4 regions of the Micromonospora sp. NBC_01638 genome follow, and region 3 is predicted to be linked to each of the others. Evidence: riboswitches for the same ligand, from Rfam matches in the RefSeq annotation. Region 3 holds a riboswitch; each other region holds the start of a gene.

Evidence for each region. A riboswitch is a leader RNA that binds a small molecule or an ion and turns the genes downstream of it on or off. The one in region 3 is predicted to bind cyclic di-AMP.
Region 1: linked by a shared signal. The riboswitch ahead of OG811_RS11165 (NlpC/P60 family protein) and the one ahead of OG811_RS13390 (coiled-coil domain-containing protein) in region 3 are both predicted to bind cyclic di-AMP.
Region 2: linked by a shared signal. The riboswitch ahead of OG811_RS20575 (C39 family peptidase) and the one ahead of OG811_RS13390 (coiled-coil domain-containing protein) in region 3 are both predicted to bind cyclic di-AMP.
Region 4: linked by a shared signal. The riboswitch ahead of OG811_RS03225 (coiled-coil domain-containing protein) and the one ahead of OG811_RS13390 (coiled-coil domain-containing protein) in region 3 are both predicted to bind cyclic di-AMP.

The regions. Positions count from the first base shown of each region.
Region 1 covers NZ_CP109273.1:2,369,355-2,377,078, reverse strand. Annotated here, with positions in the region: gene OG811_RS11200 (hypothetical protein) at 1-130, shown strand, start outside; gene OG811_RS11195 (transcriptional regulator) at 127-492, shown strand; gene OG811_RS11190 (flavin reductase family protein) at 646-1,290, shown strand; gene OG811_RS11185 (CPBP family intramembrane glutamic endopeptidase) at 1,329-2,249, shown strand; tRNA gene OG811_RS11180 (tRNA-Gly) at 2,452-2,525, opposite strand; gene OG811_RS11175 (pyridoxamine 5'-phosphate oxidase family protein) at 2,654-3,211, opposite strand; gene dcd (dCTP deaminase) at 3,311-3,889, shown strand; gene OG811_RS11165 (NlpC/P60 family protein) at 3,958-4,998, opposite strand; cyclic di-AMP (ydaO/yuaA leader) riboswitch at 5,011-5,146, opposite strand; gene OG811_RS11160 (N-acetylmuramoyl-L-alanine amidase) at 5,382-7,364, shown strand; gene OG811_RS11155 (NlpC/P60 family protein) at 7,421-7,724, opposite strand, start outside.
Region 2 covers NZ_CP109273.1:4,344,000-4,351,723, reverse strand. Annotated here, with positions in the region: gene OG811_RS20595 (D-ribitol-5-phosphate cytidylyltransferase) at 1-770, shown strand, start outside; gene OG811_RS20590 (CDP-glycerol glycerophosphotransferase family protein) at 804-2,474, shown strand; gene OG811_RS20585 (alpha/beta fold hydrolase) at 2,479-3,270, opposite strand; gene OG811_RS20580 (hypothetical protein) at 3,382-4,428, shown strand; gene OG811_RS20575 (C39 family peptidase) at 4,499-5,344, opposite strand; cyclic di-AMP (ydaO/yuaA leader) riboswitch at 5,582-5,722, opposite strand; gene OG811_RS20570 (hypothetical protein) at 6,007-6,777, opposite strand; gene OG811_RS20565 (hypothetical protein) at 6,908-7,312, opposite strand; gene OG811_RS20560 (acyltransferase family protein) at 7,405-7,724, opposite strand, start outside.
Region 3 covers NZ_CP109273.1:2,820,333-2,828,056, reverse strand. Annotated here, with positions in the region: gene OG811_RS13420 (heavy metal translocating P-type ATPase) at 1-394, opposite strand, end outside; gene OG811_RS13415 (hypothetical protein) at 406-1,362, opposite strand; gene OG811_RS13410 (copper ion binding protein) at 1,376-1,585, opposite strand; gene OG811_RS13405 (metal-sensitive transcriptional regulator) at 1,683-1,979, shown strand; gene OG811_RS13400 (heavy metal translocating P-type ATPase) at 1,986-4,043, opposite strand; gene OG811_RS13395 (YibE/F family protein) at 4,353-5,627, shown strand; cyclic di-AMP (ydaO/yuaA leader) riboswitch at 5,794-5,924, shown strand; gene OG811_RS13390 (coiled-coil domain-containing protein) at 5,929-6,948, shown strand; gene OG811_RS13385 (carbonic anhydrase) at 7,004-7,724, opposite strand, start outside.
Region 4 covers NZ_CP109273.1:716,413-724,136, forward strand. Annotated here, with positions in the region: gene OG811_RS03195 (DUF3145 domain-containing protein) at 1-311, opposite strand, end outside; gene OG811_RS03200 (hypothetical protein) at 623-952, shown strand; gene OG811_RS03205 (carbonic anhydrase) at 1,025-1,657, opposite strand; gene OG811_RS03210 (alpha/beta fold hydrolase) at 1,848-2,795, shown strand; gene OG811_RS03215 (HelD family protein) at 2,904-5,021, shown strand; gene OG811_RS03220 (cation diffusion facilitator family transporter) at 5,130-6,047, shown strand; cyclic di-AMP (ydaO/yuaA leader) riboswitch at 6,160-6,291, shown strand; gene OG811_RS03225 (coiled-coil domain-containing protein) at 6,297-7,364, shown strand; gene OG811_RS03230 (hypothetical protein) at 7,504-7,724, shown strand, end outside.

The DNA.
Region 1 (7,724 bases), 450 kb from region 3:
CCAGACCGCGGACTTCGAGTCGGGGGACCTGAACCGCTACAGCTTCATGCTGGCGGCCCTGCTGCCAGCACCGATCCTGCTCGTCGGTGGCAGCATCGCTCTTTTCACCACGGGTAAGAGGTCGGCGTGAGCAGTGCAGACGGTCCCCATGGAGCGGCCACCGGCCCCGGCAACGACGGGCACCCGACGAACGGGCTCAGCGACACCGTCCACCAGCGCAACCGGCTCGGCATCCTCACCATCGCCGCGGAGGCCGAGCGAGTGGAGGTCTCCTACCTCCGCAACGCGCTCGAACTCACCGCCGGCAACCTCTCCCGACACCTCGCAGTGCTGGAGGAAGCGGACCTGATCCAGATCGAGAGGGGCTACCACGGCCGCAGACCCAAGACCTGGATCAGGATCACCCCGCAAGGGCAGGCGGCACTGGCTGCCGAAATCAACGCGCTGCGGGAACTCCTCCGGCGCCACCAACAGTTTCGGGCATCCACCTGACGCGAGCGCGTCGGCCGGGCGTCCGGTAGTCCTCCTCCCCTCGGTCGCGATCGGTGGCATATCGATCGAAGCCACCGTCCGTTTTCCGCCAGCCACGATCTGCGACGCCTGCCAGAGTTGCCGACGGCGTATCACCACCGGAGGTCAACCAGCATGCATCGCGTCATCGAGCCCCGGGTGCTTTATTTCGGCACCCCTGTTGTCCTGATCAGCACCTGCAACGAGGACGGCTCAGCGAACCTCGCCCCGATGTCGTCGGCTTTCTGGGTAGGCCACTCGGGAATGCTCGGCTTGGACGAGACCTCACAGACAACCCACAACCTGCGGCGAAGCAGGCAATGCGTGTTGAACCTCGCGGACCCCGCGCTCGTATCCTCAGTCGACAGATTGGCGCTGCTGACCGGGAGCCGGACAGTGCCGTCACACAAGCGGGCCAAGGGTTACCGCCACGAGGCGGACAAGTTCGCCGCAGCCGGCCTGACCCCGGCCCCGTCGGACAAGGTCGATCCGCCACGTGTCGCGGAATGTCTCATCCAACTTGAAGCGACGGTGAACCGGATCCACGCCTTCGGCGAGCCCGACTCGGGCGTTGTGGCGGTCGACGTTCAGGTGGTACGGGTGCATGTCGAGGAGAACCTCCTCATGCCCGGAACCGATCGTTACATTGACCCGGACAAGTGGGATCCGCTGGTCATGAAGTTCCTAGAGTTTTACGGCGGGGGACACAACCTGCACCCGTCCCGCTTGGCGAAGGGCTGGGGCGCCCCGGTCCTGACCCGAACCCTGCCCCAACCCTGAGGCGACCCTGACGCGCCCCGGAACTAACCCTGCAGGCCGTGGCGATTCCTCTGCACCGGAGAAAGGCTGGGGTCATGACCCATTCGGCACAACCTCTCTGGCCAGGCGATACGCGCCGCGCAGTGGAGTTGAAGAACGTCAGCCGCTACCGCCACCCCCTCGCCTTCTACGTCCTCGCCACCGCCATCCCGTGGGCGCTGTGGTTCACCGCTGCCTGGCTGTCGAACCAGCCCAATCCCAGTCAGACCACCATCGCCGTCATGACCGGCCTCGGCCTGGCCGGTCTCGCCGCCCCGGTCGTCGTGGCGATCTGGTTCATCCGCAGGGACGGGCTCACCCGCGACGTCCTCACTCGCCTGGTCGCGCCGCGCGGCACTCGCGCCTGGGTCTGGCTGGCGGCCGTCGCCCTGCTCCCCGCTGCCCTGCTCGTCGCCACCGCGATCTCCATCCCGTTCGGCTACGACCTCTCGCAGTTCGAGTTCCGCAACGGATTTTCGTTCGCCTCGGGCCTGCTGCCGGCGTGGATCACGCTCCTCCTGGCCCCCGTCCTGGAGGAGATCGCCTGGAAAACCTACGGCACGGATGCGCTCGTGTCCCGGATGAAGGTCCTGTGGGCGTCGCTGGTGTTCGGTGTCGTCTGGGTGCTGTGGCACGTGCCGCTCGGCTTCATCAAGGGCTACTACCAGGCGGAGGTCGTCGAGGAGGGCGCGATCCACAGCCTCAACCTCGCAGTTTCGCTGATACCGTTCGTCATCCTGATGAACTGGCTCTACTACCGCGCTGGCCGCAGTGTCCTTGTCGCGATCGTCTTCCACCTCGCCGCCAACTTTGGCAACGAGCTTTTCCTTACGCACCCGGACACCAAGGTAATCCAGACCGCCCTGCTGCTGGTGCTGTCCGTCATCGTGGTCTGGCGCGATCGGGAGCTGTTCCTGACGCCCCCCGCACGCCGCGCGTGACCCAGCCGGGGCCCTGCGCCCGAGGTGGCGGGAAATCTACCAGCACACCGCCCGCGAGCAGGACGAGCAGATCGCCGACGCGCTCAGTTCGCAGATCAAGAAGAGCCAGGATCGGGCACGCAGCGGGCACGGCAAGCGCAAGAAGTAATAGCAACGAATAAGGCCCCAGCCAGGAAAGCTGTCCTGAGCTGGGGCCTCACGGTGGAGCGGGTGACGGGAATCGAACCCGCACTGTCAGCTTGGGAAGCTGATGTTCTGCCATTGAACTACACCCGCAGGCGGCACCACTGTACCCGAGTCGCCGAGCCCGTGCACCCAGGCACCCCGCCCGGCGTAGCTCATCCGCGTACACCCGCTGCCGGCTCCGTCACGACGGGGCCGGCAGCGGCGTCGTTGGGCCGTGGTCAGGCGGCCGTGTACTGGATGTCACGACTGAGAATGGTCGGGCGTGCCTGCGGTACGGCGAGCGGCGCGGCCGCCGCCGACGGGGCGTGCGGGTCGAGCCAGACCCGCACGGCCGGCCGACCCGGCGCGAGACCCGGAATGCCCGCGGTGGGCTGCTCGCGGCGGGTCAGCATCGCCACGTCGACGGTGAACTCGAACAGCCGCCAGTCGGCCTGCGGCTCTGCCCGGGCGCCCTGCGCCAACCGGGCGACCCGCGCCGGATCGGTCACCGGACGGGCGCGCCCCGCCACGTACGCCTCGTCGTCGCTCTCCTCCGGAGGGAACGAGTGCAGCGCGTAACGGCCGTCGCGTTCGAGGTCACGGCGCTTCGGGGAGTCGATGATGAAGCAGAACAGACCCTCGTCGGTGATGACCGGGGAGACCGGATGGACTCGGGGCCCGCCGTCGGCGCGGACCGTGGCCAGGTAGCCGAAGCCCGGCCCGTACTGCTGGAGGAGAACGCGGATCCCGTCGGCGAGTCGGGGCTCGTCGGCGGCGAATTCGGACCAGGAAGCCATGCGAGCATTCTATCGAACAACTGTACGAGCAGCGAGCTCGACGCGCTGGTCACCGGCACCGAATCCGACGGCTTTGGGCACCGCCGCTATGGTTGTCCGATGCTGCTCTCCGACCGCGACCTGGTCTCCGAGATCAAGGCCGGCACGCTGGGCCTGGAGCCGTTCGAGCCCACCCTGGTCCAACCGTCCAGCATCGACGTGCGACTCGACCGGCTGTTCCGGGTGTTCAACAACCACCTTTACACACACATCGACCCGGCCATGCAGCAGGACGACCTGACCTCCGTGGTCGAGGTGCCCGACGGTGAGCCGTTCGTGCTGCACCCCGGGGAGTTCGTGCTCGCCTCGACACTGGAGGTCATCTCGCTGGGCGACCAGCTCGCCGGCCGGCTCGAAGGGAAGAGCTCGCTGGGTCGGCTCGGGCTGCTCACGCACTCCACCGCCGGCTTCATCGACCCGGGCTTCTCCGGTCACGTGACGCTGGAGCTCTCGAACGTGGCGAACCTGCCGATCACCCTCTGGCCAGGCATGAAGATCGGGCAGCTCTGCATCTTCCGGCTCTCCTCGCCGGCCGAGCACCCGTACGGCTCGGTGGTCTACGGCTCGCGCTACCAGGGCCAGCGGGGGCCGACGCCGAGCCGCGCCTGGCAGCACTGGCGCACCTGGCCCACCCGCTGAGCGGTACGACAGCCAGACGACGAGGGCCCGCCGCGACGAATCGCGACGGGCCCTTCGGTCACCCCTGATCAGCCTGGGCGGCCGTAGCTGTGGATCGGGCCGTCGTCGACCTTCTTCATCTTGACCGGTTGACCGGCCTGCGAGGCGTGCACCACCCAGCCACCGCCGACGTACATGCCGACGTGGTGGATGTCGCTGTAGTAGAAGACCAGGTCGCCGGGGCGCAGGTCGGCCTTGCTGACGTTCTTGGTGGCGCGGCTCTGCGCGGCGGCGTTGTGCGGCAGCGACACACCGGCCTTCGCCCAGGCGGCCAGCATCAGCCCGGAGCAGTCGTACGAGTTCGGGCCCTCGGCACCCCAGACGTAGGGCTTGCCGATCTGCGCGCAGGCGAACTTGACCGCCGTGCCCGCAGCGCCACCGGGATAGCTGCCGGGGCAGGGCGCCGGGCGCAGCGAACCGCCGCCACCGTTGCCGTACACCTTGATGCGCAGCTTCTGCAGCCGGTCGATCTCCTCGTTGATCTGCTTCTTCTTCGCCGCCAACTGGGCCTCGGTACGGGTCAGCTGGGCCACCATCTCGTCCAGCGGCGCCTTCTGCTTCGCCAGCTCATCGCGGAGGTCGGCCACCTGCCGCACGTCCTGCTGCTGGTTGTGCGCGAACCGGTCGAGCATCTCGAGCTGGCCAACCACCTCGCTGGGCGATCGACTGCCCAGCACCGCGTTGACGGTCGAGACGTTCTCGCCCTTGTACGCGCGCACGGCCAGCGCGCTGACCTTGTTCATCGCAGCGTCGACCTGGCGCTCCAGCGGGCCGATCCGGGCGGCCAGCGCGTCCGCCTGCTTGCGCTTGGCGGCGAGGTCGGTCCGGGTGGCGTTGTGCCGTTCGATGATCGGTTCGAGTTTGTTCCAGTCGGCGTCGATCTGGCGCTCGATCTCGGCGACGGACGGATCGGCGTGGGCCGCCGTGGCGCTGCCCGTCAGGACGACGGCGACGCCGGCCAGCGCGGCGAGAGCGGTGGTGAAGCGGGACCAGCGTGAGCGCGGCGCGATCGACGTCGGGCCGGCTGCTGCCGGCCGCTCGGACGACGGCCGCGGGGCATGGAGTGCCACCGGGTTCCGTACTCCTTCTTCCTGACCGCCTACCGGGTTAGCTGACGGGTTCGGGCGGGAAGTCGGCGCCCTACCGCAGTGGCTGCGGATTCACCCCGAGGGACCTGGGTCCCCGGTTCGCTCGGAAACGACTCGGCGGTGTCGGTCCGTTACCGCCCGGGCTGGGCGGAACTGATATCGGGCCGACGAATGACCAGAGTAGAGACGCCTGTTACCGATCCGCAACCCGTGCGGCCGTGACACTCCGTACCGATCAGGGAGGGTGACGGACCGTACGCGAAGATTTCTTTCCTGACGCGTCGACAGATAGAAAGGTATTGACGCAGGCTCCCGGGCGGCGCGAAGGTGACCTCACCTTCATCCCGTGGAATTTAGGGGGTTCGATGCACCATCCAACCCTGTCGCTCCGGCGGCGCGCACTGCTCACCGCCGCCGTGGTCGCCGCAGCGACCGCGGTACCGCTACCCGCCGGCGCTGCCGCCGCCGCACCCACCGCCGACCGCCAGCAGCAGTACGCCGCGGCGGCAGCGGAGTACGGCGTGCCGACCGGCGTGCTGCTCGGCGTCTCCTACCTGGAGTCCCGCTGGGACAGCAACGCCGGCACACCGAGCACCAGCGGCGGCTACGGCCCGATGCACCTGACCGACGCCCGCCACGTGGTCGCCCTGCCTGGGCGCGGCCACCACGACACCGGCGCCGAGGACCCGCGTGGCGACGACTCCCGACCCGCGCTGGCGCCCGCTCCTCGGCAGGCCGAAGACCCCGCGCCGCCCACCGCCGCGTTGCAGACCGTGGACACCGCCGCAGCGCTGACCGGCGCGGCACCCGAGGCGCTGCGCACCGACGCGAGCGTCAACATCCGGGGCGGGGCGGCACTGCTCGCCGCGTACCAACGGGAGCTGGGCGCGCCGGTTGGCGCCGGCACCGACCCGGCTGCCTGGTACGGCGCGGTGGCCCGCTACGCCGGTGCGGACAGCGCCGATGCCGCAGCGGCCTTCGCCGACGAGGTCTTCACCACGATCAGCGCCGGCGAGTCCCGGGTGACCGACGACGGCCAGCGGATCACGCTGCCGGCCCGCGCGGTACAGCCGGAGCGTTCCTGGCTGGACCGACTGGGCCTGCGCCGCCTGGCCCGCCCGGACGGGCTGGAGTGCCCCCGCACCATCTCCTGTGAGTGGATCCCCGCGCCCTACGAGGCGTTCGGCGACGGGGACTACGGCAACCACGACCTCTCCGACCGGCCCGCACGGCAGAAGATCGAGTACATCGCCATCCATGACACCGAGGCAAGCTGGGCGACCACCCTGAAACTCGTCCAGGACCCGACCTACGTGAGCTGGCACTACTCGCTGCGCTCGGTGGACGGGCACATCGCCCAGCACGTGAAAACCAAGGACGTCGGCTGGCACGCCGGAAACTGGTACGTCAACGCCAAGTCGATCGGGCTGGAACACGAGGGCTTTGCCGCGCAGGGCACCTGGTACACCGAGGCGATGTACCGGACGTCGGCGAAGCTGGTCCGACACCTCGCGCTGCGGCTGGGCATCCCCCTGGACCGCCAACACATCATCGGCCACGACAACGTGCCCGGCACCGTCGCATCGACCGTACGCGGAATGCACTGGGACCCGGGACCGTACTGGGACTGGACGCACTACTTCGACCTGCTGCACGCGCCGCGACTGGACACCGGCACCCCGGCCACCGGGTTGGTCCGAATCGACCCGAACCACGCCACCAACCAGCCGGCGTTCACCGGATGCGTCACCCCTGCCGTGCCGTGCACGCCGCGCGGATCCTCGTCGGTGGTGCTGCACACCGCGCCATCCTCGGACGCGCCACTGGTGAACGACATCGCGCTGCGCCCTGACGGCACCCCGAACACCATGGAGGTGTCGGATCACGGCGCCCGGGCCTCCGCCGGCCAGACGTACGCGCTGGCCGGCCGGCAGGGCGACTGGACGTCCATCTGGTACCTCGGGCAACGGGCGTGGTTCCACAACCCGGCGTCCGCGCCGACCGCCAGTTGGACCGTCGGCATGGTGGCCACCCCGAAGCCCGGACGGGCCACGATCCCGGTGTACGGACGGGCGTACCCGGAGCAGACGGCCTACCCGGCCGGGGTGCCCTACCAGGCGATCTCGCCGCTGCAGTACACCCTTGCTGCCGGGCAGCGGTACGCCGTCGGCGCGGTGCTGGCCGGTGAGTACTACCGGGCCAGCACGTTCGACGGCTCCTCCCCCGGCGACTGGACGGTGATCCGCGGCAAGAACCGGTACGCGCAGATCCAGTTCGGCCACCGCATCATGTACGTCGACCTGGCCGACGTGCAGTTGCTGCCGTCCCCGGTGGGCGCACCCCGCTGAGCGACCACGACGGCCCCCGGTCGGGTGACCGGGGGCCGTCGTCGTGCCTGTGGGGATCAGCCGGGTCTGCGGAACCCGGCGACCGGCATGGTGTTGATGCTGGACACCTGCACCGGTTTGCCGGCCCGGGGGGCGTGCACCATCTGGTTGTTGCCCAGATACAGCCCGACATGACTCAGGCCGGAGAAGAAGAAGACCAGGTCACCGGGGCGGGCGTCGGCTCGTGAGACGGCCTTACCCTCGTTCCACTGGTCACCCGTGTGGTGGGTGAGGCTGATGCCGGCCGCCTTGTAGGCGTACTGGGTCAGCCCCGAGCAGTCGAACGAGTTCGGGCCGGTGGCGCCCCAGACGTACGGCTTG
Region 2 (7,724 bases), 1.5 Mb from region 3:
CGCCCCGGCTGACCGACCACCGCAGCTACAGCGAGGAGCTGACCGGCCGCACCATCGTGGTGTTCGGCGGCAGCTACGGCATCGGCCACGAGCTGACCGAGCTGGCCCACCGCTACGGCGCCCAGGTCTTCCCGTTCAGCCGCTCCAGCACCGGCACCCACGTGGAGCGGGCCGGGGACGTCGAGGCCGCGCTGACGACCGCCTTCGAGGCCACCGGCCGCATCGACCACGTGGTGGTCACCGCCGGAATCCTGGAGAAGGGCGCCCTCGCCGAGATGGACGAGGAGACCATGGACCGGGTGCTCCAGGTCAACTTCGTCGGCCCGGTGACCATCGCCCGCCAGGCTCTTCCATATCTCCAGCAGACCAAGGGTCAACTGCTGCTCTACACCTCCAGCTCCTACACCCGGGGGCGGGCCCGCTACGCGCTCTACTCAGCCACCAAGGCCGCCCTGGTCAACCTCACCCAGGCGCTCGCCGACGAGTGGGCCGACGTCGGCGTACGCGTCAACTGCATCAACCCGGAGCGGACCGCCACCCCGATGCGGACGCGGGCCTTCGGCGAGGAGCCGGAGCACACCCTGCTCGCCGCGGAGGCTGTCGCCCAGTCGTCGCTGGACGTGCTGATCTCCGATCTGACCGGCCAGGTCATCGACGTACGCCGGGCACCCGGTGACGGGCCCACACCGACCGGGCCGGCCCAGTCCGTGCCGGCCCAGTCCGGGCCGGCTCGGGTGGAGGCGCCGGCCGGCGCCTCGACCGCGAACTGACGACGACGGCTGCGGAACCACGAACGGAGCGACATGCGCGGCGACCTGGTCCGAAAGCTGGCCGCCCGGTGCCTGAGCATCGGGTTGGCCGTGCTGGCCTTCGTCGTGCTGGCGCTCACCGGCGCCACCGGGTGGGGGCTGGCGCTGGCCGTCGCCGCGCTGGCCGCCTCAGCCGCCGAGCAACGGGTCCGGCCCAGCGCTGACCTCGTCGCGGAGACGACGCTGATCGCCGCCGCGCTCCTGGTCGGTTACTCCCGGCGGCTGGACGACGGGCTCAACCTGGCGCTGGTCGCCACCGCACTGGTCCTGCTGGGGTTGGTGCTGCTGGTGGGGCCCCTGCGGGCCGCCGGCAACCTGGAGATCCGGGCCGCCAACCTGCCGGTACGCGCCTGGACGCCGCTGGTCGCCGATCGGCTCGGCACCGCCCTGCTCGGGCTGCTCGCCGCCGTGGCGCTCGCTGCCGCGCTCGCCCTGCCGGCCGGCGTGGCGCTGGCCGCCAGTCTGCTGGTCGGCGCGGGCGCCGGTGCGGTCGCACTGGACCTGGCCCGGCGGCGGTTCCGGCCGACGGCTGGTGGCGGGCCAGTGGCCCGCGCGCTGCGCCGGCACCAGCCGGAGTTCCTGCTCTACTTCTCGGCACCTCCCGGGTCGGAATACCAGGTCACCATGTGGCTGCCCTACCTGGAACGGATCGGCCGGCCGTTCATGGTCGTGCTGCGCGAGCCGGAGTTCCTGGCCCCGATCGCCGCGGCCACCGACGCGCCCGTGGTCTACTGCCCCACCCTGCGGGCGATGGACGAGGCGCTGGTGCCGAGTCTGCGGGCCGCGTTCTACGTCAACCACGGGGCGAAGAACAGCCACTGCATCCGCTTCACCCAGCTCACCCACGTCCAGCTGCACCACGGCGACAGCGACAAGGCACCGAGCGCCAATCCGGTGTCGGGGATCTTCGACCGGATCTTCGTGGCCGGTCCGGCGGCCATCGACCGGTACGCCCGCGCCGGGGTGCAGATCCCGGCGGACAAGTTCGTGGTGGTGGGCCGCCCGCAGGTCGAGTCGATCGAGGTACGCCCGGAGCCGGCGCACGGGTTGGCGCACCCGACCGTGCTGTACACCCCGACCTGGACCGGGCACCACGCCGACGCCGACTACTGCTCGCTGCCGGTGGTCGAGGGTCTCCTGCACCGGCTGCTGGAGCGCGGCGCGACCGTGATCCTGCGAGCCCACCCGTACACCGCGCAGAACCCGGCGTCGGCACGCCAACTGGGCCGCCTGACCGAGTTGCTCCTCGCCGATCGGGCCCGCACCGGTCGTCAGCACGTGGTCGGTGCGGCGGCTCGGGAGCTGAGCCTGACCGAATGCGTCAACTCATCGGACGCGCTGGTGTCCGACGTGTCCGGGGTGATCTCCGACTACCTCTACTCCGGCAAGCCGTACGCGCTCACTGACATGGGCGACGAGGGTGACCGGTTCGTGGAGCGTTTCCCGTTGGCCGGGTCGGGTTACGTGCTGCGCCGGGACATGTCCAACATGGACGAGGTGCTGAACGCACTACTGGACACCGACCCGCTCGCCGAGGCCCGCTGGGCCACCCGCCGCCGCTACCTGGGTGACTTCCCGGCCGACTCGTACGCCGAGGCGTTCCTGACCGCGGCCCGCCGGGAGCTGGCGCCCACGAAGGAACTGACCGCGTCCGCAGCGGTGTAGCCGGTCAGCGGTACGGGTCCAGCAGCGCCAGCACGGCCGCCGGGTCCTCCACGTGCGCGTTGTGGCCGAGACCGGGCAGCGTGGCGACCGGCACGCCGTACTCCTTGAGCTGTTCGTCGGTGACCATCGGGTCGTGTTCCCCGCGCGCCAGCACCACCGGCACGTCGGTCGCCGCCAGCAGAGCGGCCAGGTCGGGCTCACCGACCGCGAAGGTGGTCGGGTCCATGGCGAGGCGCCACCGGCCGTCGACCTGACGCAGCCCGGCGGCCACGACCGGGTCATCCGGCGAGACCAGGCCGACCAGGCCGGAGACCCGCAGGTAGCGGCGAGCCGCCTCGGCGCGGCTGGCGAACCAGCTCACCGGGCGCGCGGCCAGCTCGGCGGCGCGGGTCAGCTCGGCGGGTGACCACGATGCCTTGATGCCCAGACCGACCACCGCGTCCACCGGCAGCCCGGCGGTGCGGGCGGCCAACGCGAGGCCGACCACCCCACCCAGCGAGTGCCCGAGCACGACGAGCCGGTCGTCGGCGGCGAGGCCGTGGGCGATCCGGCCGGCGAAACCCGCAAAGGAGTACGACGACAGCGGCGCCGCCCAGCCGTGACCGGCGAGGTCCGGTGCCAGCCACCGCCCGGGCCAGCGCTGCTCAAGATACGGCGCCGAGGGCAACCACACGTCACCCGTCGCCCCCATGCCGTGCAGCAGCAGCAGGACCGGCCTTCGATGAGAGTGACCACCCGATTCATCCACCACGGCCGCAGTCTCCCACGGTTCACGGCCGGGTACGAGGGTCGTCATCGGCGTCACTCGCGGGACACCGGCCAAGCAAGGTCCATTGTAGAGTGCGGTGCCTGGACGGGGAGCGTCACGTGTCGATCCCCTCGCGCAGAGGAGCCCACAGTGTTCAGGATGCTCGGATCAGCACTGGCCGCGACCCTGGCGGCCGTCGCGCTCGGCGCGCCGCCGACCCACCCCGCGCTCGGCACACCCATGGACGTCTCCACCGGCGACGGCGGGTCGGGTGTCGAGGCGGTCGCGGCAGCCGACCGGGTCCTACGGGTCTACAACAACAACATCGAGAACCTGGTGGTGAACAACTCCGACGGGAGCTGCACCCGAATCTCCGGGCCGGACCACCTGACCTCGATCCTGGTCGACGACGCCGGTCGCACCGGCACCAGCGCCGTGGTGGCGCCCGACATCCTGATCGTGCAGCAGGTGCGCGGCACCGGCCAGGCCGAGGCGTACGCCGACCAACTGTCGGCGAAGTTCGGCTACCCGGCGGGCACCTACGGGGCGATCGTGGCGTGGAGTGACCCGGAGCCCTGGGGTGGCACGCACAAGTGCAGCTCGCAGTCGCTCGGCGACCTCAAGAAGAAGCAGACCAACGGCATCATCTGGAACAAGCAGACGCTCAACCTCGCCGCTGGCGACATCTCGAAATACTGGAGTGCTGGCTGGCTCAAGCCGGGCACGGCGTACGCCAACGGTGCCGGATGCACGCTGTACAAGCCGCCGAACAGCGATCCGGACAGCACCGACTACCACAAGTGGAAGCGGACCAGCGCCATCGCGGCCCGGTTCACCATCAAGGCGACCGGCACGAGCGTGTTCGCCGCGACCATGCACCTGCCGCAGGAAAACCGGCAGAACGCCTGCGCCGGCGACGGCGACCGGGGCATCGCCAACAGCGGCATCCACCTCGGCGCGGACGCGACCAGCCTGCTGAACGCCTCCACGGTCCGCGTCGTGGGGATCGACGCGAACCGTACGGGCATCGCACCCGGCACGCTGAGCGGCTACGGCATGACCGGCTACGGGTCGGCGGCCACCAACGGCTCCAGCAAGATCGACTACCTCTTCGTGAAGGGGACCGTCCAGCCGTCCAGCATCGGCCACACGGTCAGCGGAACGAAGTCGAACCACCTCGCGCTGTACGGCTTCATCACCTACTGACCGCACCGACAAAGACGACGCGGGCGCCGGCCCCTTGTGGGGGACGGCGCCCGCGTCGGCTGCGCCCAGGTCAGGCGGAGTAACCCCGGTTGGCGATCCAGTTGGCCAGATCGATCGTGGTCATCCAGTACGACGGGTCGGCCGCGTTCGCCGAGTCGGCGATCCGCACGGTCCGGCCGTTGTCCTTGTAACCCACCACGGCGACGTAGTGCCCGCCGCCGTAGGAGCGCCAACCGCCGTTGGTGTCGGTGGCGTCGCCGACGACGTTGGCCACCACGCCGCGGCCGTCGGTGATGGCCTTGACGACGTCGGCCTGGAGCCGGTCCATCTGCGCCGGGCTGGGCGCGCCGGCGAACATCCGGGTCCGGTACGGGGAACCCTTCACCTCGGCGTTGAGCACCCGGGTGGTGTCCTGGGCCGAGTTGGTGCCCATCTCGGTGGTGCCCAGTTTGGCACCGAGCTCGTTCTGGGTGCGGTCGATGCCGGCGGCGCTGAGCGCGTTACGGGTGGCTGCCGGGCCGCAGTTGTAGTACGTGTTCTGCGCCTCGTAGTCGTAGTCGAGCATCTTCGTCGCGGGCGGCTTCGGCGGGGCCGGCTTAAGGCTCAGGTCCGGGTTGCTGCTGGCGTTGGCCGCGGGTGACGCGGCGGTGGTAGCCGGGGCGGTGGTCGGCGCGGCGCTGGCCGAGGGGGACGCGTCGCGCGCCTCACCGCGGGAGGCGGCGGTGTCGCTGCGCATCTCGGCGACCGTGGTCGCGGTGCGCTGGCTGGCCGGGTCGTCGTCGGCGACGGCGACCAGCCCACCGGTGGTGGTGGCGATCGCGAGGGCCGCGGCGGAGGCGGCAACGATCTGGTATGGGCGCTCGGTGGCGAAACGGCGGAGCTGACGCTGCAGGGTGTGCTTCACGGGGTCCTCCACGGATCCGGGGGGAGAGCGGCACACCGGGGCCGGACCGGTATATCCGGGCAGGCGCCAGCGCGCGGACCGTGGTCCGCGGATGGTGAACCGCTCAGGGGAACGCCCGGCGCTGCCGGGCGGGATAGGCGATGACCCGGGGGGGTCAGCTCACCGTCACTGGACGAATGAGCGGGGGCACCGCTGCGCCGTGGAGGCGAGGGAACAACCGAGGGGTGGAAAGGTGCTGCACGAGGATGGAACTCCTTCCGACACCGCCTACCGGGTTAGCTGACGGATTCGGGCGGGAAGATCGCCCTACCGCGGGCCATGGCTCGCGGATTCACCCCGGACTTACTGGTGGGTCCCCGGTTCGTTTTCACGATTGAGCGGGTCGGCGCGGCGTCGCCTCTTGCGATCGGTTACCGCACCGGACGAGACGACACTACTGGCCGGTCCGCACCCTGCCAAGCCAGGTTCACCTGCGTAAACCCCGATCGGCGCGACAATTTCTGCGCGTATTGCCGATGATGTGACTCGATGGGACAAGCGGTTATGGTGACGCCTGCGGGCGACAACCGGACAGGCCGCCGATAATACGGTCACAATCACCGGAAAAATCGAGCCGATCGCGCCGGACGCCCGATTTCCCAGTTACGTGACCGGGCTCACATCACGGATCGGGCTCAACCTGCTCGGGCCGGACGCCAGCGTGCCACGACGGCGGGACGGCACGTCCCGTTCGCCGCCCGGCGAGCGGGTACCAGGTTCGGCCGCAGCCGGGCCACTGCCGCGTACGCCTCGTCGGCGAGGGTGCGAGCCGCGTCGGCGGCCAGTTCCGCATCCCGCCACGCGGCCCGCTCCCGGGCGGCGGCGGCCTCGTAGTCGGCCCGTCTCGCGTCCCGGATCGCCCGACTGAGCACCACCTCCTGCTCGACCGGGTGCCGCCGGGGATCCCAACCGCGCCGGTGCCCGAACACGTCGCCCAGCTGCGCCATGGTCAGGTCGCCCCGCCAGTGCGCCGCGGTCGCCGCGCGGAGCAGGTAGCGCTCCCGGAGGGCGTACTCGGCGGGGGTGCGGGGGGTATGCGGGGTGGGCAGCGCCCCGGCACCCGCGAAGCGACGGGCCGCGATGTCCGCCTCGTCGTACCCGTTCCAGGCCCGCTCCATCTCCTCCTGAGCGGTCAGCCAGGCCGCGCGTCGCCGCCGCGCGGTCGTGGCCGCGCCGGCCGCCGCGACGGCCACCTCCTCGGCGTACCGGCGCAGGTCGACGGCCTCGGCCTCGGCCACCTCCCGAGCGGTGGGTGCCGCCGGGAGCGGGTCGTCCGTGGGCCGGTCCCGCTCGGGTCGGGCGACCAGCACGGCGAGTACGCCCAGTGTCAGCAGGAACAGGGCCGACCAGATGGCGGCGGCCTGCGGAACCTCGGTCACGAACTGGTAGAAGACAACGGTCTCCATGGTCGGCACCTCGGGGAGAGAGCAATGCGGTGGAGCCCGACCGGCAACCTGGCCACGGCGGGCCACGGATCGGCGGGGGCGGAGCTGGTGGGTCGACAGGGCGCGGCGACGGGACGCTCATCCCGGTGGCTCAGCGCCCGGGTGGGGCCCGGGGCGCCCGGCTGCTCGGACCGCCGACGAGGGGCAGCCGGTCGGACCCGGGGGCGCACACCGGCAGCACGCCGGCCACGACGGTGACCTGGCCGCCGGGCAGCGAGTCGACCGACCAGGTCGGGGACTTCTCGGCGGCCCGATCAGGGACCGCCTTGGCCGTTTGAGCGGGCCCCTGCGCCACGGTGGGCCGGCACGACGTCGCCGGCGATCCGGCGGCGAACGGGATTGGCACTGCGCTCGGCGCGGCGCTCAGCGTTGGTGCGACGGCCGTGGCCGGGCCCGCGCCAAGCGCCAGGGCCGCGACGACGGCGAGGCTGGTCAGCACCCGTGTCGCCCAGCGCGCCACCCACCACAGCGGACAGGTGAGCGCGACCGGAAGCACCTCCCCACGCTACCGGCGTGCCGGCCCGGACGCACCGACCACGGGCGTGTCGGCGCACGCCGCGCCGATCCCACCGACCAGGGTGGATGGTGTCAGCGCGAATCCACGTACGTTGATCGGCTGTCGGCCGGGTCGGCCCCGCCGGCCCCGGCTTGAGGCCCGACGCCAGCGGTGTTGGGGGCCTCGGTGCTGGGGGCCTCGGTGCTGGCCGTGCGCGGTCGGGGGACGGACGCCGGTCCGGGGACGGACGCCGGTCGGGCCGGACGACGCGGCGCGAGTCGGCGCATCATCGGGGTCTCGACGAAGCGGTGCAGCAACCCGGCGAGGACCAGGTTCACCACCAGGAAGCCGAGCACCACGGCCGGGCCACGCCAGCCCTCGAAGCCGGTCCCCCAGTCCCCGCTCCAGCGCA
Region 3 (7,724 bases):
GGGCGGCCAGGGTCAGCGACAGCCACTGCCAGTAGTCGAACTGCCAGGCCGGGACCATGGCCAGCAGGACCACCGGCACGCTCAACGCCACCGAAACCCAGAGCCGGGTACGCGGGCCGCTCAGCGGATCCGCCGGCGGCTCGGCGGTCGGCGGGGCCGGCAGTGCGGCCTTGTATCCGGTCTTCTGCACGGTCTCGATCAGGTCGTCCGGCGTGACGCCGTCGGCGTACCGGACGGTCGCCTTCTCGGTGGCGTAGTTGACGGTGGCGCTCACCCCGTCCATCCGGTTGAGCTTCTTCTCGATCCGGGCGGCGCAGGCGGCGCAGGTCATCCCGCCGATCGACAACTGGATCTGGTTCGGCGCCTCGGGCAGCGGTCGGCTGGTGGTGGTCATCTCTGGTCCCGTCAGTTGTGCCCGTGCCCGGGGGTGCCGTGGTCGGCGCCGCCGGTCGGTGCGGGTCCGCTCGGGTCGCCCCCGGCCGGTGGAGCGTCGGCCGGTGAGGTGCCGGTGACGACGGTGAACTCGGCGGTGTGCACCGCCCCGCCGTGCCGGAAGTCAAGGTAGAGCCGGTAGCTGCCAGCCGAGGGCACGTCGGCGCGGAAGGTGACCGCCGGGCCGGGTTGGGTCCGGCCGTCGCCGGGCGTCCCGTCCGGGTGCACATGCAGGTACGCCAGGTCGCCCCGGCGCAGTGCCACCAGGTGCCCGTACGCGCCCAGGTAGGGCTCCAGGTCGGTGACCGGCTGCCCGCTCCGGCTCACGGTGAAGGTCAGCGGCGACGTGCTGCCGGGTTGCGGCGCACCGGTCAGGGTGACCGTGTAGCCGTCGACGGTGGTGCTGGTCGCCGGGGCGGGCAACGGCCGTTCGGTCAGCTCACCGGGAATTGTCACGTCCACGCCGAGGGTCAGCGGCTCGCCCCCGGTCGGGGTGAAGTCGGCGAACGCCCGCCACTGCCCGGGGCCGGCCAGCGGGGTGTCGACCCGCCAGGTGCCGTCCGGGGCCAGGTCGGGGTGCACGTGGCGGAAGCCGGAGAGGTCCCGTCGGGCGACGATCAGGTGCATCCGCTTGTCGTGCGCCACGTCGTACCGGGTCACCGGGCGCCTGTCCGGTCCGGTGACCCGGAAGGCGAACTCGTCGGCCGGGGCGTCGACCGGTTCGAGGGTGTAGCCGCGGTCGGAGACGAGCAGGCCGCCGGGGAGCCGGTCGGTCGCCTGGTCGTGCTCCCCCGTCGCGTGGGCGGCACCGCCGTCGTGCCCGCTGTCGGCGACCGGGGCGGGGTCGACCAGACGGCCGATCCCGTATGTCGCGCCAAAGACCGCCGCCAGACCGACGGCAAACCCGGCCAATCTCGTCACGGTGCGCATGCCGGCCCTCCGATCACGCGTCGACGAGGTCGTAGCCGGCCTCGTCGACAGCGGCCCGGACAACCCCGGTGTCCAGCGGCTGGTCGCTGCTGACGGTGACCCGGCCGGCCGCGAGGTCGACCTGGACGTCACGCACGCCCTCGATGGCGCCAACCTCGGCGCTCACCGCGCTGACGCAGTGCCCACAGGTCATGCCCTGCACCTGGTACGTCGTGTTGACCATCGAATCGTCTCCCTTGCGCCAGTACCGATACCCGGTTGGGGTATGTCGTCAGAACAGGACGTTAGCATACCCCCCAGGGGTAAGCTATCCTCGTCGCATGACCGCACCCACCCCGATCCGCGGATACACCGCCAGCAAGGACCAACTGCTCGCGCGGCTCCGCCGTGTCGAGGGGCAGGTCCGCGGCATCGAGAAGATGGTCGACGACGACCGCTACTGCATCGACGTGCTCACCCAGATCTCCGCGATCCAGGCCGCCCTCGACAAGGTGGCGCTCGGGCTGCTCGACGGGCACGCCCGGCACTGCATGCACGAGGGGGCGGCCGAGGGCCGGGCCGACGAGATGGCCACCGAGATGATGGCGGCTGTCGGCCGGCTGATGAAGCGCGGCTGACAGCCCTCAGTCCGGCGCCGGGTCGAGACGGACCCGGCGCAGCAACTGCGCGTTGAGCGCCACCACGATGGTGGACGCGGACATCAGCACCGCCGCCACCGCCGGGCTCAACGCCACCCCGGCCCGGGCCAGCACCCCGGCCGCCAGCGGCAGCGCCACCACGTTGTAGCCCGCCGCCCAGGCCAGGTTCTGCCGCATCTTGCGATACGACGCCCGGGACAGCCGGACCACGGCACCGACCCCGCGCGGGTCCGACGACGCCAGCACCACCCCGGCGGATTCGATCGCCACATCGGTGCCCGCGCCGATCGCGATGCCCACATCGGCACGGGCCAACGCCGGGGCGTCGTTCACCCCGTCGCCGACCATCGCCACGGTCAACCCCCGGCGCTGGAGTTCGGCCACCCGGTCGTCCTTCTCCGCCGGCAGCACCTCGGCGAAGACCTCGTCGACGCCGGGCCGGAAGCCGAGTTCGGCCGCGACCGCCTCGGCCACCGACCGAGCGTCACCCGTGATCATGGCGATCGTCCGGACGCCCTCGGCACGCAGCTCGGCGATGGCCCGCCGTGCCTCCGGACGCACCTCGTCGGTCAACGCGAACGCGCCGAGCACGGTCTGCGGCAGCCGCACCAGATGCAGCACCGCGGCACCCCGCGCCGACCACCGCCCAGTCGCCGCCTCCAGCTCCGCCGGGAGCGGCAGGCCCAGTTCCCGCAGCAGCACCGGCCCGCCCACCGCGTACTCCGTACCGTCGATGGTGGCCTGCACACCGCGGCCCGGCAGCGACCGGAACCCGGCGGCCGGGAGCGGGCCTGCGGGCCCGGCCGCCGCCACGATCGCCCGAGCCAACGGATGTTCACTGTCCGACTCGACGCCCGCCGCGATCCGCAGCACCTCGTCCCGCTCGGCGCCAGGTGCCGTCACCAGGTCGGTGAGGGCGTGCTCGCCCCGGGTCAGCGTGCCGGTCTTGTCGAAGAGCACCGCGCCGACGGTCCGCATCCGCTCCAACGCCAACCGGTCCTTGACCAGGATCCCGGACCGCGCGGCCAGCGCGGTGGAGAGGGCCACGACCAGGGGAATGGCGAGTCCCAACGCGTGCGGGCAGGCGATCACCAGGACGGTGACCGCGCGGACCACCGCCTCGTCCGGCTGGCCGAGGACGGTCCAGACCAGCACGGTCAACACAGCGGTGCCGGTGGCCAGGTAGAACAGCGCGGCGGCGAACCGGTCGGCCAGCAGTTGGGCCCGCCCGCCGGAGGCCTGGGCCTGCGCGACCATCCGCTGGATGCCGGCGAGCGCGGTGTGCTCGCCCAGCGCCTCGACGCGGACCCGGATCGCCGAGTCGGTGGCGACGGTGCCGGCCACCACCCGGTCGCCCGGCGAACGGGCGACCGGCCGCGACTCGCCAGTGATCATCGACTCGTCCAGTTCGGCGCCGCCGTCGACGATCCGGCCGTCCGCCGGCACCCGACCCCCTGGGCGGACCAGCACCACGTCACCAACCCGCAGGTCGGTCACCGGCACCGCCTCGACCCGTCCGTCCGCCGCCACCCGCTCGGCCTCGTCCGGTAGCAGCGCGGCCAGCGCCGCAAGCGCTCCCCGGGCCTGCCCGATGGCCTTCATCTCCTGCCAGTGCCCGAGCAGCATGATGGTGACCAGCGCGGCCAACTCCCACCAGAAGTCCAGGTCAAAGGCGCCGACGCTGGTGGCCAGGGACGCGGTGTAGGCGACGGTGATCGCCATCGCGACGAGCAGCATCATGCCGGGTGCCCGGTCCCGCACCTCCCGGACCGCGCCGACCAGGAACGGCCAACCGCCCCACCAGAACACCACCGAGCCGAGCACCGGACCCACCCAGGAACGGCCGGGGACCTTCCCGCTCAGGCCCAGCTGATCCGACACGAGGTGGCTGGTCAGGACCACCGGGACGGTGAGCACCAGGCAGACCCAGAAGCGGTGACGAAACATCGCGGGATCGTGCCCGGCGTGCTTGTCGTGCTGCACGTGCGCGGCGGGGGCCGCGTGCTGCTGGCGGTCCGGTTCGGGTGGCGACGGGTCGGGCATGTCTCCAACATGCCGCGCCGGGGGCCCCACATGGGCGGTTCAGCCGCCGACACTCCGCCACGACCTACAGCCCCGGATCGGGGTGGTTAGCATTCCCCACGATGATCCCCCGTCAACCGTCGCACAGTCGAGCACCGGCGCCTCCATCCCGTGGCCCAGCCCCCGCCCAGCCGGACCCGGCACTGACCGTCAGTGATCAAGTGCTCGTCAGCCAGCGATCCGCCGCGCCGCTCGGTCCGTATTCGCGGTGGCGGTGAACCGACCGGCCCGCTGACACGTACCCCGCACCGGATCGTTGGGAGTCTCGCCTTGGGTTCCGACCACACCCGTCCCGCTCCGTCCGCCCCGCCCCGGGTGCGACGGATCCTCGTCATGACCGTGGTGCCCCTGTTCGTCGCTACCGTGCTCGCCGCGGTGCTGCTCTGGCCGCGCGGCGGCCCACCGCAGACCGACGGTGGGGCGGACGTACCGCGCTATCCCGGCACGGTGACCCGGGTGGTCACCGAGCCGTGCCCGCCGGTGCCGTCGGCCCCCGAGGGCGCGCCGAGGTTCGGCGCCGGGCCGTGCGGCACGGTCGACGTCCGGGTCGACGACGGGCCGACCGCCGGCCAGAAGGTGCAGACACCGGTGCCCGACGGGCCCGGTGCCCCGAGGGTCGACGTCGGCGACGAGGTCATCCTGGTCGAGCTGACTGATCCGGCCGATCCCGCCACCAGCAGCTGGAACATCGCCGAGCACCAGCGCGGCACCCCGATGGTGTGGCTGGCAGTGGTCTTCGCCGCGGCGATCGTGGCGTTCGGTCGGTGGCGGGGCCTGGCCGCGCTCGCCGGGCTGGCCGCCAGCTTCGCCATCCTGCTCACCTTCGTGCTGCCGGGCATCGGCGCCGGCAGATCACCCCTGCTGGTGGCGGTGGTCGGCGCGGCCCTCATCATGTTCGTCGTGCTCTATCTGACGCACGGGGTCACCGCGCAGACCTCGGTCGCGGTCCTCGGCACCCTCGGCAGCCTGGTGCTGACCGGCGTGCTCGCCACCATCGCCACGGCCGCAACCCACCTCACCGGCTTCGGCAGCGAGGATGCCACCACCCTGTCGATGTTCCAGGGCGACGTGGACCTGCACGGCCTGCTGCTCGCCGGGATCATCATCGGCTCGCTCGGGGTGCTCGACGACGTGACGGTCACCCAGGCCGCCACCGTCACCGAGCTGGCGAACGCGAACCCCGGGCTGACCCGGTTGCAGCTGTACCGTGCGGCCACCCGGGTCGGCCGCGCGCACATCGCCTCCACGGTCAACACCATCGTGCTGGCGTACGCGGGCGCGTCTCTACCGCTGCTGCTCCTGCTCACCGCCGACTCGCGACCGATCGGGCAGATCCTCACCAGCGAGTTCCTCGCGCAGGAAATCGTCCGTAGCGCCGTCGCCACACTCGGTCTGATCGCGGCCGTGCCGCTGACCACCGGGCTGGCCGCGGTGGTGACCGCCGCCGGGCGCGCAGACGAGCCGGATCAACCGCGGACCCCGCCCTTATTCACCGCCGCCGATCGGTGGCCGGAGCCGGACAGGAGCACGGAAACGGCATGGTGACACTCCTCAGCGTGACCAGATCAGGTATCCGCCCTGAGAACCACGCCACTGGTCACTCAACGCTATGGCGAAATGACACTTTTGATCGGCATCCAGGCGTAGCTCACCCGGCCGGCTCTCAGGTAACCTCGCTGCCGGTTACCGATGAAGGCGCGACGCGGCGCCTGCGGTGCCACCGCCCAATCGCCAACCGGCGAACCGGGGACCCAGGTACCTGGGGTGAATCCGCGTCAGCGGTAGGGGCCACTTCCGCCCCGAACCCGTCAGCTAACCCGGTCGGCGGTCGACGGAAGGGAACATTGTGACGGCACCCCTACGCCGCTGGTTGACACCCGTGGTGGCCGTGATCGCCGCACTGACTGTGCTCGCCGGTCCCCTCCCGGCCAACGCCGCCCCGACGACCCCCACACCGTCCGGGCACGAGGAGGACAACGAGCCCAAGCTGCTCAACGACGTCATCGAGCAGGCCAACCGCGACTACTCCGCCGCCAAGTCCAAGCTGGACAAATCCAAGAAGCGGCAGCAGGAGCTGGCCCTGGAGGTCCACCGGGCCAAGGCCGACCTGGACGCGCTGGCCCCACAGGTCGGGCAGATCGCCGCCCAGTCGTATCGGACCGGCCGGATCGGGGCGATCGCGATGCTGCTGGAGAGCGACGCTCCCGACTCGTTCGTCGAGCGCGCCGCGGCGCTCGACGAGATGAACATGGTCAACGAGAAGAAGCTCGCCGAGGTCAACACGGTGAAGGCCCGCGCCGAGCAAGCCAAGCTGGCCCTCGACACGGAGGTCCGCGAGCAGCAGAAGCAGACCGCCGTGATGGCGAAGCGGAAGAGCGAGGCGGACAAGGCGCTTTCCCTGGTCGGCGGGAAGGGCTTCACCGGCGGTCTGGTGGACGCCACGTCGATGGTCGCGAAGATCGGCCCGGGTCGCACCGCGGACGGTGACTGGAAGCCCCAGTCGTGCAGCGAGAATGACCCGACCACTTCCGGCTGCGTCACCGCCCGGACGCTGCACGCGTACAAGGAGGTCAAGCGGGCGGGCTTCAACCGGTTCGTCGGCTGTTACCGCTCCGGCGGGCCGTGGGAGCACCCGAAGGGCCGCGCCTGCGACTGGTCGCTGCAGAAGAGCGGCTTCGCCCCGTGGCACAACGACGACACCCGGACGTACGGCAACAACGTCGCCGCGTTCCTCATCCGTAACGCCGACCGGCTCGGCATCTACTACGTGATCTGGAACCGGCAGATCTGGTTCCCGGCGACCGGCTGGAGTTCGTACAGCGGGCCGTCGAACCACACCGACCACGTCCACATGTCGCTGCTCTGACCCGCACAATCCTCTCGAGGGCCGTTCCGCGTCGCGCGGGGCGGCCCTCGACGCGTCAGGCGGCGGAAGGCGTGGCCGGATCGGTCGATCCGGCAGGCACGTCGAGCGTCCCGAAGCCGGCCGGCACGGCGGCCACCAGGCGCACCGCTCCGGCGGCGAGTCGGTACGACACACCCACCACCGCGCACCGCCCCTGCGCCACCTCGTCGGCCAGCACGGGCGACTGCCTCAGCAGCGTCTCGACGGTCTGCGCGATGTGGATGTCGACGATGCCGTCGATGTCGTCCACGCCCTCGGCTCCGGCCCGGCGCAGGCTGGGCAGCACGGCGTCGACCACCGCCCGCAGGTGCCCACGAGGTGGGGTGCCGGTCGCGGCGACCTCCCGGGCCGCCTGCACCGCGCCGCACGAGTCGTGGCCGAGCACCACCACCAGCGGGGTGCCGAGCACGGTCACCGCGTACTCCACGCTGCCGAGCACCTCCGGGCCGGCGGTGTGCCCGGCCGTACGGACCACGAACAGGTCACCCAGCCCGCGGTCGAAGATGATCTCGGCAGCCAGGCGGGAGTCGGAGCAGCCGACGATCACCGCGAACGGGTGCTGCCCGTCGGCCACGGCAGCCCGGTGCCCGGCATCCTGATTGGGATGGCGTGGGGCACCGCTCACGAAGCGCCGGTTGCCGGCGGCCAGCTCGGCGTACGCCCGGGCCGGTTCGCCGAGCGCGTACGCCCGGTCGGTGGTCCGCTGCGGACCCGGCTGCCCGCTGGGAGTTCCGGTC
Region 4 (7,724 bases), 2.1 Mb from region 3:
ACGCCGACGGTGGCCCGGAACAGGCCACGCGCGGGCACGTACATGAAACGCTCCCCGTCGGCGCCGGGGCTCGGCTCCTCGGTGACCTCGAAACGGATCATGGGCCACTGCCGTAGGGCAGCAGCCAGCTCGGCGCCCGTTCCCGGACGACCGGTCCACCCGCACTCGGCCCGGCGTGCGCCGGGGTCGACGGGCTGAGCCGTCCACTGCAGATTGACCGGCGCGGCTAGGACGCGCGCGATCGCCCACTCGACGTGTGAGCACACGGCGAGCGGGGTTGAGTGGACGTATACGACGCCACGCGTTGGCACGGTGACCTCCCGGAGAGCGAGGTGCGTCTTCCCCTACGACCTCGTCCACCCAGGTGGTTGCTGCAACACATGATGACTCCTGTGACGCGTGGTGCGCCAGGGAATCGGAAAAAACGCCGGGTGGAATAGCCGGACGGGTGGTCGCCGTTGCCGCTCAGGACACCGCGACGACCAGCATGATGTCGTGGTCCTGTACAGTTCCACCGGCGGCTTATGCCGCGTTCCACCTTCGCGAGCCGAGTCACGCGCCTGGCCCGCACACAGCCCCCGGACGTCCCAGTCCTCCCGTACGTCTTGCAAGGAGTACCTCCGTGGCGAGCAACACCTCTAAGACCGCGCGCGCGTCCGTCCGGGCCGGCCAGGCTGGCCAGGGTGGCGCCCTCAGCGTGCTGGGCGAGTTCAAGTACCTCATTCCGCTCAACGGCGGCAAGCACGCCTACGTGCGGAACCTGACCAACGGCAAGACCGTGCACCTGCGCACGGACTCCGACGCCTTCGTCGAGGAGATCCGCGTGCTGGCCGCCGCCGGCCACGCCACCAAGATCCGGGCGGAGATCAACAACCTGGCTGCCACCCACCCCGGTGACGGCTGGGAGGGCACCGAGAAGCGCCTGGTCGCGGCCGGCGTCTTCGAGGGCTGAGCTCTCCCCCACCGCATCATCTGAAACCGCCCGCCGGGAACACCCGACGGGCGGTTTCGCGTCCGGGCAGGTTCAGCCCGCTTCGAGCAGAGCGACCTCGCCGGTGGCCAGGTCGTAGAGGCCGCCGACCACGGCCACCCGGCCGGCGGCTACCGGCCCGGCCAGCAGGGCATCCTCGCGCAGGGTGTGCACGGTGCGCCGGACGTGCCGGCGGATCGCCAGCGGGAGCACCGCCGGATCGTCGATCCCCGCCTCGGTCACCGCCGGGGCGATCTCGTCCACCAGGTGCGCCAACGAGCCCCCGGGACGCCCTCCGCTGCGCAGCGCGTCCAGCGCGGCACCCACCGCGCCGCACCGCTCGTGGCCAAGGACCAGCACCAGCGGCACGCCGAGCTGACCGACCACGTACTCGATCGAACCACGCACCGCGCGATCGAGCACGTGACCACCGGTACGGATCACGCAGATCGCACCGAAGGTCTGATCGAAGATCGCTTCCAGCGGCACCCGCGAGTCGATGCAGCCGAGCACCACGGCGTACGGCTGCTGGTCGCCGGAGGCTGCGGCCGCCGCCGCGGCCTCCGTGACGTCGTGCCCGTGCACCGGCTGGCCGCTGACGAACCGCCGATTACCGGCGAGCAGATCGGCGAGCGCCGCGCGGGGCGTGCCGCCGGCCTGCCGCCCCTGTCCCGATGCCCCGCTCATGGGTGCTCCCGACGACCCCATGCCGTTCAGCTTGAACCGCCACCAGCAGCCACGGGCGAGGTCGGGAATGTTTAGCCACGGCGCGATTGGCGAGGTGCCATGGCGGGTAGCCGGTGTTACCACCGGGTATCGGAGGTGCTGGTGGTGCCGGGCGAGCTGGTGGTGCCGGGCGACCCTGGGGGAGGTGGCGATGCCACAGCGGTTCGAGGTCGGTCTGCCGGACGGCGTGCGGCTCAACGTCGAGGCGACGGGGCCGACGGACGCCCAGGTCACCGCCATCCTGTTGCACGGCTGGACGCTGGACGGGCGCGCCTGGCACCGGCAGGTCGACGCGCTCACCGCGGCAGCTCTCGGCGGGACGGTGCGGGTGGTCACCTACGACGCGCGCGGGCACGGCCGGTCCAGCTGCATGGCGCTGCCCACGGCCACCCTGGCCCAGCTCGGCGACGACCTGGCCGCGGTGATCGACGCGGTGGCCCCGGCCGGGCCGGTGGTTCTGGTCGGGCACTCGATGGGCGGAATGTCGATCATGGAGTACGCCCACCGCCACCCCGCGCACTTCGCCGCCCGTACGGCCGGGCTGGTCTTCGTCTCGACCACCGCCGAAGGGCACACGCACACCGTCTACGGGCTCTCGCCGCGGATCGCCCGGCTGATCCGACTCGCCGAGACGACCGGTGCCGGCGTGCTGGCCCGGTGCGGCTCGTGGCGAGCACCCCGGGCGCTGCTGAACGCGTTGCAACCGAGCATCCGATGGATGCTCTTCGGTGATCGCTGCGAGCCGGCCGACATCCGCCTGGTGACGTCGGCGGTGGCTCGTGCCTCACTGCGCTCGATCGGCGGGTTCCGCGCCTCCATCGGCACCCAGCACCGGCTGGACACCCTCGCCGCGTTGGCCCACCTGCCGGCCGCAGCCCTGGTCGGCGACCGGGACCGGCTGACCCCACCGCCGTGCGCCGAGTCGATCGCCGGGGCCCTGCCGGCCACCGACCTGACCGTCTGCCCCGGTGCCGGGCACATGCTGATGATGGAACGCCCGGACGAGGTCAACGCGGCGCTGACCGGCGTGCTGCGCCGCGTACTCGCCGAACCGCCGCCCCGCGTCCGCGCCGCCACCCCCGCCGGGACGGGTCCCTGACCACGTTCCCGCACCTCGGGCGCGGCGGGCCAGGCGCGGGGCCGTACCCTTCTGCGGTTGGCCCGCGCGGTTCCCGCCGCCTGCCAGCGACCTCTGAAGGAGCGTGCGTTGACCGACCAGACCGGCCTGGAGCAGGAGATTGCCGTCGAGCAACGACACCTCGACCGGGTGTACGCCCGACTGGCCGAGCTGCGGCGCTCGGCGGTCCGCGCCGAGCGCGACGGCTACCGGATGGCCCGGGTGGGCACGTTCGGTGCGCTGGTCGAGCGCGACGCGATGGTCTTCCACGCGGCACAGCGGCGGCACACCCTGGACGCCGAGCACGAGGGACTGGTCTTCGGTCGGATGGACCTGCGCGACCGTCAGGTGCTGCACGTCGGGCGACTCGGAATCCGGGACGAGGACGCCACCACGCTGGTCGTCGACTGGCGGGCGCCGGCCGCCGCCGCCTTCTACCAGGCCACCCCGGCGCATTCGCTGGATCTGGTGCGCCGCCGCACGATCCAGACCCGTGGCGAGCGGGTCACCCGGATCGAGGACGAGTTGCTGGACCCGACCGCCGCCCCGGAGGGGATGACGGTCGTCGGTGACGGCGCGTTGCTGGCCACCCTGTCCAAGGCCACCGGCCGGGGCATGCGGGACATCGTGGCGACCATCCAGCGGGAGCAGGACGAGGCGATCCGCTCGCCCGGCTCCGGGGTGACGATCGTCGCGGGTGGCCCGGGCACCGGCAAGACCGCGGTCGCCCTGCACCGGGCCGCGTTCCTGCTCTACTCCGACCGCAGCCGGTACGCGGGCGGCGGCATCCTGGTGGTCGGCCCGTCCTCGGTCTTCGTCGAGTACATCGCCTCGGTGCTGCCGTCGCTCGGCGAGGACGCGGCGACGCTGCATTCGCTGGGCACCCTCTTTCCGGGGATGACCGCCACCCGCACCGACCCACCCGAGGTCGCGGCGGTGAAGGGCTCGCTGCGGATGCGGCAGGTGCTGGAGCGGGCTGCTCGCGACGCGGTGCCGGGGGGCCCGGGTGAGTTGCGACTGCTCTACCGGGGCACGTTGCTGCGGCTGGACCGGGCCGCGCTGGACCGGATCCGGGACCGCGCCCTGCACCGGGGCGCCCGACGCAACGAGGTGCGCCGGGCCGGCTTCGACGGGGTGTTCGCCGCGCTCTGGGCGCAGGCCCGTGCCGTGGGGATCACTCGGCTGCCAGAGCAGCGGGCCTTCGAGGGCGAGATCGCCGAGCGGTCGGAGTTCCGGGAGTTCCTCAAGGCGTGGTGGCCGCGGCTGCACCCCCGGCACGTGCTCGGCTGGTTGGCCCGGCCGGACCGGCTGCGCCGCTATGCCGGTGGGGTCCTCTCCTCTGCGGAGATCCGGCTGCTCACCGCCGCGTACCAGGACCTGGACTCGGCCGGACTGACCATCGCCGACATCGCGCTGCTGGACGAGTTGGACGCGCTGCTCGGTAAGCCGGCGCAGCCGGCCAAGGCCCGGCGCGACCCGTTCCAGCTTGCTGGCGGCGTCCGCGAGTTGAGCACCTTCGGCGACCGGCAGCGGGCCGCCCGCGCGGCGGCCCGGGAGCGCCCGGCGGACTACCGGGACTACGCGCACGTGGTGGTGGACGAGGCGCAGGACGTCTCACCGATGCAGTGGCGGATGGTTGGTCGACGTGGCCGCCTGGCCTCCTGGACCGTGGTGGGCGACCCCGCGCAGACCGCGTGGACCGGCGATCCGGAGGAGCTGACCCGGGCCCGCGACCAGGCGTTGGGCCGGCGCAAGCGGCACGATTTCACGCTCACCACCAACTACCGCAACTCGTCGGAGATCTTCGCGGTGGCGGCGGCGGAGATCCGCCGGATCTACCCTGACCTGCCGCTGCCGAGCGCCGTCCGCTCCACCGGGGTCGATCCGGTCGAGCTGGTGGTGCCCGCGACGGGGTTGGAGACCGCGACCGTGGAGGCGGCCGCCGGTCTGCTGACCGAGGTGGAGGGCACCGTCGGGGTGATCACGCCGGTCCCCCGCCGCGACGAGGTCGCCGGTTGGCTCGACGCGCTCGGCGCATCGAGGTTGCAGGTGGTGACCAGCCTGGAGGCCAAGGGCATGGAGTACGACGGGGTGGTGCTGGTCGCTCCGAGCGAGATCCGGGCGGATCCGGGCGCCGGGGTGCGCACCCTGTACGTGGCGCTCTCCCGGGCCACTCAGCGACTCACCACCATCGACCCGACCGGCTGATCCGCGACAAATGGCCTGGCTGGGGGGTGGTTCGGCCTTACACTTGCACACATAGCGATGTGAACATACATTTGACCGTGTCCCGACTGGCAGCGGAAGGTGAACCTCGTGGGCGCAGGTCATGACCACCACCATGCGTCGGTCGCCAATGCCGCACACCAGCACCGGGGCCGACTCTGGGCGGCTTTCGGGCTGCTCGCCGCCCTGATGGTGGTCGAGGCGGTCGCCGCGCTGCACACCGGCTCACTCGCCCTGCTCTCCGACGCCGGGCACATGTTCACCGACGTGCTCGGCATCGGGATGGCGCTCGCCGCGATCACCGCGACCCGGCGGGCCACCACCGACCCGCAGCGCACCTTCGGGCTCTACCGACTCGAGGTGCTCGCCGCGCTGGCCAACGCCGTCCTGCTCTCCGGCGTCGCGATCTACGTGGTGATCGAGGCGATCCGCCGCTTCGGCGACCCGCACGAGGTCATCGCCGGCCCGATGCTCGCGGTGGCCGTGCTCGGCCTGCTCGCGAACGTCGTCGCCTTCGCCCTGCTCCGCACCGGCGCCCGGGAGAGCATCAACCTCCAGGGCGCCTACCTGGAGGTCCTCGGCGACCTGCTCGGCTCGCTCGGCGTCATCGGCGCGGCGCTGCTCATCACCGTCACCGACTGGTGGTGGGCCGACCCACTTGTCGCGGTCGCCATCGGCGTGTTCATCCTGCCGCGTACCTGGCGGCTGGCACGTGCCGCCGTCCGCATCCTGGTGCAGGCCGCACCGGAGCATCTTCAGGTGACCGCCGTGCACGACCGGTTGGCCGCAGTCCCCGGTGTGGTCGAGGTGCACGACCTGCACGTGTGGACGCTCACCTCGGGCATGGACGTGGCCTCCGCACACCTGACCATGGCGCCCGGCGCGGAGGTCGGCGCGGTGCTCACCGCCGCGCGTACGGCCCTGCACGACGACTTCCGGATCGAGCACGCGACGTTGCAGATCGAGCCCGGCGCCGCCTCCGGAGCCTGCGGCTCGATCGAGTGGTAGCAGTAATTCATCGTCACGACGCACGCACCGTCCGTCACATTGACTGCAGCGGCCCCACCGGCAACGGTAGGCTCGGTCCCGGCCTCCACCAGGCGGCGCCTCCCGGCGCCGGTGGCGGTCGCCGCCTAATCGCTCGAGAGGGCGAACCGGGGAACCATGTTCCTGGGGTGCATCCGCGTCAGCGGTAGGGATCTTCCGTCCCGAACCCGTCAGCTAACCCGGTCGGCGGCTAACGGAAGGACATGCGCAGTGGCACCAACACGACCACCGACCGCCCGACTGGCGGCCCTGATCGTCGCGATGTTCGCCCTCGGCGTCGCGCTCCCGGCCGGCGCCGCCTCGGCCGCTCCCCCGACCGGCCTGCGGGCCGCCGCCGCACCCGACTCGGACGAAGAGGGCGGCACCCCGGCGCTACGCGCCCAACTCGATGCGGCCAGCAAGGGCTACCTGGACGCGAAGCGCGCCCTGGACACCTCCGTGCAGCGGCAGCAGCAGCTCGCCACCCGACTGAAGACCATCGACGTCGAGCTCGCCCAGCGCAACGGCAAGGTGGGCGAGATCGCCGGCGTGGCGTACCGCACCGGCCGGCTCGGCGCGATGTCGGCGCTACTCAACAGCAACACCCCGGAGGGCTTCATGGACCGGGCCGCCGCCTTGGACGCAGTGGCCGCCAACGAGGACCGGGTGCTGCGTGATCTGCTCGCCACGAAGGACCAGTCCAACCGCACCCGGGCCGCCCTGGACGGCGAGATCAACGAACAGCGCAAGCAGGTCGCGGTGATGGCCAAGCGCAAGGAGCAGGCCGAGCGGGCACTGACCGTGGCCACCACACCCAAGCCACAGACCACCGCCGACACCGACTCCAACCGGGGCACCTCCGCCGCCAACGCGACGGCGGCCCCGCGCAACTCCGACGGCTCCTGGCCGTCCGAGTCGTGCAGCATCAACGACCCCACGCCGGCCAGCGGCTGCATCACCCCGCGTACCCTGCACGCGCTCAACCAGGCCAAGGCCGCCGGGTTCACCCGGTACGTCTCCTGCCACCGCCCCAGCGGCTCCGGCGAACACCCGAAGGGCCGGGCCTGCGACTTCGCGGCGCAGAAGGACGGCTTCGGCGGGAACGCCACCGGCGGCGACAAGACGTACGGCAACAACCTGGCCGCGTACTTCATCCGCAACGCCGACCGGCTCGCTGTGCTGTACGTGATCTGGTACCGGCAGATCTGGCTGCCCAGCAGCGGGTGGAAGTCGTACAGCGGGGCGGGCGGCACCCCGTCCACCGACCACACCAACCACGTGCACCTGTCGGTTTACTGACCACTGGTGTGATGCCGGTGAGTCGTCAGGATGACTCACCGGCATTTCGTCAGGGCAAGGCCGGCTACGTCGCGGGGCGTACCCCTGATGTCGCCTGTCGTCGGACGACCCGGCCGGGGTCGGCGGGAAGCATCGCGGTATGCGTCGGATCCCACCCACGGCCCGCAAGGGGCTGCTCACCCTGCACCTGGTCACCTCGCTCGGCTGGCTCGGTGCCGACCTGGTGCTGCTCACCCTCGGCATCGCCGTGCAGCGTGGTGCCGACCCGGCGGTGGTCTACCCGGTCGCGGCACTGGTCGGCACCATGCTGTTCGCGCCGCTGAGCGTGCTGGTCTGGCTGATCGGTGTCGCCAGCGCGCT